DNA from 2 places in the Citrobacter farmeri genome. Region 2 is predicted to be linked to the other one. Evidence: predicted binding sites of a transcription regulator. Region 2 holds the regulator's gene; the other holds the start of a gene.
The links. The regulator sigma-54, encoded in region 2, starts transcription at its own class of promoters, with help from an activator protein. The targets are predictions, from matches to a motif close to GTTGGCACANNTTTCGCTNT.
Positions count from the first base shown of each region.

Region 1: the regulator sigma-54 is predicted to act here: its motif matches at 1,422-1,441, upstream of norV (anaerobic nitric oxide reductase flavorubredoxin).

Region 1 is NZ_CP077291.1:1,064,123-1,067,267, forward strand. Features, by position in the region: gene norV (anaerobic nitric oxide reductase flavorubredoxin) at 1-1,375, opposite strand, end outside; gene norR (nitric oxide reductase transcriptional regulator NorR) at 1,564-3,081, shown strand; gene gutQ (arabinose-5-phosphate isomerase GutQ) at 3,078-3,145, opposite strand, start outside.
Region 2 is NZ_CP077291.1:4,270,868-4,274,012, forward strand. Features, by position in the region: gene lptA (lipopolysaccharide ABC transporter substrate-binding protein LptA) at 1-216, shown strand, start outside; gene lptB (LPS export ABC transporter ATP-binding protein) at 223-948, shown strand; gene rpoN (RNA polymerase factor sigma-54) at 996-2,429, shown strand; gene hpf (ribosome hibernation promoting factor) at 2,452-2,739, shown strand; gene ptsN (PTS IIA-like nitrogen regulatory protein PtsN) at 2,855-3,145, shown strand, end outside.

The DNA.
Region 1 (3,145 bases), 1.7 Mb from region 2:
TATCCGGTACGTCGCTCCACGGCGTACCCGGCGCGACGTCCTGCAACGGTTCACCTTTAGCCGGATCGTAAATCCACTGGCACACGCTGCACTGCATGCAGGGACCGAGGTCGGCTGCCGCTGCGGTGGCGCAGGCGTTTTCTTTCATCGTCGCTTGCTCACCGGCTTCCGGCAGCGGCGAGAGTGCCCACTGACGGGCGATGTCGCGGCCGTGCTGACGGCACAGTTCCAGCGCATCCAGATCCGGACGCCATTTAGCCTTCAGGCTCAGTGACATTTCAAAACCGGCATCCTGTAAACGGGTGGATAAGCGGTCGACCGCACCACCGCTCCAGCCGTGGGATCCAAAGGCGCTGGCTCGTTTGTTACGAAAACGCAGCCCGGTCATCTCTTCCACCAGTCCGGCGATTTTCGGCATCATCACGTTGTTCATCGTGGAGGTGCCGACCAGCACGCCCTTAGAGCGGAAGACGTTGGTCAGGATTTCATTTTTATCGCTGCGAGCGACGTTAAAGATCTTCACCGCCACGTTTGGGTCGACTTCGTTAATCCCCTGGGCTATCGCATCCGCCATCATGCGGGTGTTATTGGACATGGTGTCGTAGAAAATCGTGATCCTGTCTTCCTGGTAGTCCGCCGCCCATTTCAGATACAACTCAACAATCTGGGTTGGATTATCGCGCCAGACCACACCGTGAGAGGTGGCAATCATATCCACCGGCAGGTTGAAGCCGAGGATTTCGCTGATTTTCGGCGTCACCAGTCGGCTGAACGGGGTCAGGATGTTGGCGTAATAGCGCTGGCACTGCTCGAACAGTTCGGTTTGGTCCACTTCATCGTTAAACAGACGTTCGTCACAGTAGTGCTGACCAAAAGCGTCGTTACTGAACAGGACGGCATCGCCGGTCATATAGGTCATCATGCTGTCCGGCCAGTGCAGCATTGGCGTTTCCACGAAGATCAACTGTTTGCCATTGCCGATATCCAGCGTGTCGCCAGTTTTCACAACGTTAAAATTCCACTCCGGATGGTGGTGATGGCCGGTAATTGAGTCGATCGCGTTGGCGGTGCAGTAGATGGGCGTATCCGGGATCTGCATCATCAGTTCGGTCAGCGCCCCGGCGTGATCTTCTTCTGCATGATTGATAATGATGTAATCGATGTCTGCGAGGTCAATTTCATTACGCAGGTTCTGCACAAATTCGCGGCTGAATTTATGATCGACGGTATCGATCAGAACATTTTTTTCTTCACGGATGAGATAACTGTTGTAGCTGCTGCCGCGCAGCGTTTTGTATTCAGTTCCGTGGAAATCGCGCACTTCCCAGTCACGTTGGCCAACCCAATGAATGTTATTTTTAACCAGAATAGACATAGCAACCTCAATTAATTCAGCGTTGTTTAAATACGTTGTGTTGCTTATTGCAGGTCGTGTGCCAACTTTTTAATTTATTGATTTATAATAAATTATTGTTTTTATACTCACCAGGTGGTAGTCAAAAAGACTATCCACAGAACAGTCAATATGACACTATGAATTGTCAAAATGACTGTGAGGACACCATGAGTTTTTCCGTTGATGTGCTGGCGGGGATCGCCATTGAATTACAGCGCGGGGTGGGGCATCAGGACAGATTTCAACGTCTGATTACCACCCTGCGCCAGGTGCTGGAGTGCGACGCCTCTGCGCTGCTGCGCTATGAGGCGCGCCAGTTTATCCCGCTGGCGATTGACGGTCTTGCACGCGATGTGCTTGGCAGACGTTTTACCCTGGAAGGACATCCCCGGCTGGAGGCCATCGCCCGCGCCGGGGACGTGGTGCGCTTTCCGGCGGACAGTTCCCTGCCCGATCCGTATGACGGGCTGATCCCGGGACAGGAGAGCCTGAAAGTGCACGCCTGCATTGGGTTGCCGCTTTTTGCCGGACAGAACCTGATTGGCGCGCTGACCCTCGACGGGATGGAACCGGATCAGTTTGATGTTTTCAGCGATGAGGAGTTACGACTCATCGCCGCGCTGGCAGCTGGTGCGCTCAACAATGCGCTGCTGATTGAACAACTGGAAAGTCAGAATATGCTTCCAGGTTCGGGTACCGATTTCGAACAGGTAAAAGAGACGCAGATGATTGGCCTCTCGCCGAACATGATGCAGCTGAAAAAAGAGATCGAGATAGTGGCAAGCTCCGATCTCAATGTGTTAATCAGCGGCGAAACCGGCACCGGGAAAGAGCTGGTGGCGAAGGCGATTCATGAGGGGTCACCCCGCGCGGTCAACCCGCTGGTTTATCTGAACTGTGCCGCGCTGCCGGAAAGTGTGGCGGAGAGTGAACTGTTTGGTCATGTGAAAGGGGCATTTACCGGGGCCATCAGCAATCGCAGCGGGAAGTTTGAGATGGCTGATAACGGCACGCTGTTTCTTGATGAAATTGGCGAACTGTCGCTGGCGCTACAGGCCAAACTACTTCGCGTATTGCAGTACGGCGATATTCAACGTGTCGGCGATGACCGCAGTCTGCGCGTGGATGTGCGCGTGTTGGCGGCGACCAACCGCGATCTGCGCGAAGAGGTGCTGGCGGGACGTTTTCGCGCCGATCTGTTTCATCGCCTGAGCGTGTTCCCGCTTTCCGTCCCTCCGCTACGTGAACGCGGTGAGGATGTGGTGCTGCTGGCGGGCTATTTTTGCGAGCAGTGCCGACTACGGCTGGGGCTTTCCCGCGTGGTGCTTAGTCCTGGAGCGCGCAGCCATTTGTTGAATTACGGCTGGCCGGGTAATGTGCGTGAACTGGAACATGCCATTCATCGGGCGGTGGTGCTGGCGCGGGCGACCCGGGCCAGAAACGACATAGTACTGGAAGTGCCGCATTTCGCGTTACAGGAGGAGGCGATGACGTCGCAAACAGAAGTGGCGGCGGATTTACCGCGTAATCGCAATTTGCGCGAGGCGACGGAGGCGTTCCAGCGGGAGATAATCCGCCAGGCGCTGGCGCAACACAATCACAACTGGGCGGCCAGCGCGCGGGCGCTTGAAACGGACGTCGCCAACCTGCACCGGCTGGCGAAGCGTCTGGGGCTGAAGGATTAGATGATCCCGGCCTGGTAGAAATCCTGCAAGTTGATGGCGCCGGTAAGTTTACCGGTTTCATCCA
Region 2 (3,145 bases):
TATGAGCTGGCGAAAGACTTTGTCGTGCTCACCGGTAATGCGTACCTGGAACAGCTCGACAGCAACATCACCGGGGACAAAATTACCTATCTGGTGAAAGAGCAGAAAATGCAGGCCTTCAGTGAGAAAGGCAAGCGTGTGACGACCGTTCTGGTCCCGTCGCAACTGCAGGACAAAAACAAAAACCAGGCCCCGGCTCAGAAGAAGAGTAACTAATTCGCTATGGCAACATTAACTGCAAAGAATCTGGCGAAGGCCTACAAAGGCCGCCGCGTCGTGGAAGATGTCAGCCTGACCGTCAACTCGGGCGAGATTGTCGGTCTGCTTGGGCCGAACGGTGCGGGTAAAACCACCACCTTCTACATGGTCGTCGGTATTGTGCCGCGTGATGCCGGTAACATCATCATTGATGATGAAGACATTAGCCTGTTACCGCTGCACGCCCGCGCGCGCCGTGGGATTGGCTATCTGCCGCAGGAGGCGTCGATTTTCCGCCGTCTGAGCGTATTCGATAACCTGATGGCCGTGCTGCAAATCCGTGACGATCTCTCTAGCGAACAGCGTGAAGACCGTGCAAACGAGCTGATGGAAGAGTTCCACATCGAGCATCTGCGCGACAACATGGGTCAGTCGCTCTCCGGGGGGGAACGTCGTCGTGTGGAAATCGCCCGCGCGCTGGCGGCCAATCCGAAGTTTATCCTGCTGGATGAACCGTTTGCTGGTGTTGACCCCATTTCCGTTATCGATATCAAGCGCATTATTGAGCATCTGCGTGACAGCGGTCTCGGCGTGTTGATTACCGATCATAACGTCCGCGAAACGCTGGCCGTGTGTGAGCGGGCCTACATCGTGAGCCAGGGACACCTGATCGCGCACGGTACGCCAACAGAAATCCTGCAGGACGAACACGTTAAGCGCGTATACCTTGGGGAAGACTTCAGACTCTGATAGGGTAGAAGTTTGCGACGTCATAGCGGGAGAAAACGACTCTGAACATGAAGCAAGGTTTGCAACTCAGGCTGAGCCAACAACTGGCGATGACGCCGCAACTACAACAGGCGATCCGTCTGTTGCAGTTGTCCACGCTGGAACTGCAGCAGGAACTCCAGCAGGCGCTGGAAAGTAATCCGCTGCTGGAGCAAACCGATCTTCACGACGAAGTTGATACCCACGAAACGCAGGACAGTGAATCGCTGGATACCGCCGACGCCCTCGAACAAAAAGAGATGCCGGAAGAGTTACCGCTCGACGCCAGCTGGGATGAAATCTACACCGCCGGGACGCCGTCGGGCACCAGCGGTGATTACATCGACGATGAGCTGCCTGTTTATCAGGGTGAAACCACGCAGACCCTACAGGATTACCTGATGTGGCAGGTGGAACTCACCCCTTTTTCTGATACCGACCGCGCGATCGCTACCTCTATTGTTGATGCCGTTGATGATACCGGCTATCTCACCGTTTCGCTGGATGACATCCTCGAAAGCATGGGCAATGAAGACGTGGGGCTTGATGAGGTCGAAGCCGTTCTCAAACGTATTCAGCGGTTTGATCCCGTTGGTGTGGCGGCAAAAGATCTGCGTGATTGTCTGCTAATCCAGCTCTCGCAGTTCGACAAAGCGACGCCTTTCCTTGAAGAAGCCCGGCAGATCATCAGCGATCATCTCGATCTGCTGGCGAACCACGACTTCCGCACCCTGATGCGCGTCACTCGCCTCAAAGAAGAGGTGCTCAAAGAGGCGGTCAATCTGATTCAGTCGCTCGATCCTCGCCCCGGCCAGTCGATCCAGACCGGTGAACCAGAATACGTGATCCCGGATGTGCTGGTACGTAAGCATAACGGGCACTGGACGGTCGAGCTCAACGGCGACAGCGTTCCACGCCTGCAGATCAATCAACACTATGCCGCAATGTGCAACGGTGGGCGCAATGACGCCGACAGCCAGTACATCCGCAGTAATTTGCAGGACGCGAAATGGCTGATTAAGAGTCTGGAGAGCCGCAACGATACCCTGCTGCGCGTCAGCCGTTGTATCGTTGAGCAGCAACAAGCCTTCTTTGAGCAAGGCGAAGAGTTTATGAAACCGATGGTACTGGCGGATATCGCCCAGGCCGTCGAGATGCATGAGTCGACCATTTCTCGTGTGACCACGCAGAAGTATCTGCACAGTCCGCGCGGCATTTTTGAACTGAAGTATTTTTTCTCCAGCCATGTGAATACCGAGGGGGGTGGCGAAGCTTCCTCCACGGCGATCCGCGCACTGGTGAAGAAGTTGATTGCGGCGGAAAACCCCGCGAAGCCCCTGAGCGACAGCAAGCTAACATCGATGCTGTCGGAACAAGGCATCATGGTGGCACGCCGCACCGTTGCGAAGTACCGAGAGTCTTTATCCATTCCGCCGTCAAACCAGCGCAAACAACTGGTGTGACCCAACCGATAAGGAAGACACTATGCAGCTCAACATCACTGGAAACAACGTCGAGATCACAGAAGCCCTGCGTGACTTTTTGAATACCAAGTTCGCCAAACTCGAACAGTATTTTGACAGGATTAATCAGGTCTATATTGTGTTAAAAGTGGAGAAAGTCACCCACATCTCGGATGCAACACTGCATGTAAACGGTGGCGAAATTCACGCCAGCGCGGAAGGTCAGGATATGTACGCGGCCATTGATGGCCTGATTGATAAGCTGGCAAGACAACTCACTAAGCACAAAGATAAATTGAAACAACACTAATTGTCCGGGCAGTTAGCGGGTGCAGGACGGCCTGTTGTGCAGAACAACAGGCCATTTGTACAGTTAGCGCTCCGAACTTGTCCCGCCGCTGCGGGGCAGGTTCTTAGGTGAAATTATGATAAATAACGATACGACTCTACAACTGAGCAGTGTACTTAACCAGGAATGTACGCGCAGTGCCGTTCACTGCCAGAGTAAAAAACGCGCGCTGGAAATCATCAGTGAACTGGCGGCAAAACAGCTCAGTTTACCGCCGCAGGTTGTTTTTGAAGCGATCCTGACGCGCGAAAAAATGGGCAGTACCGGCATCGGCAATGGGATCGCTATTCCGCACGGTAAGCTGGAAGAAGATACCTTGCGCGCCGTCGGCGTGTTTGTGCAACTGGAAACGCCAATCGCCTTCGAC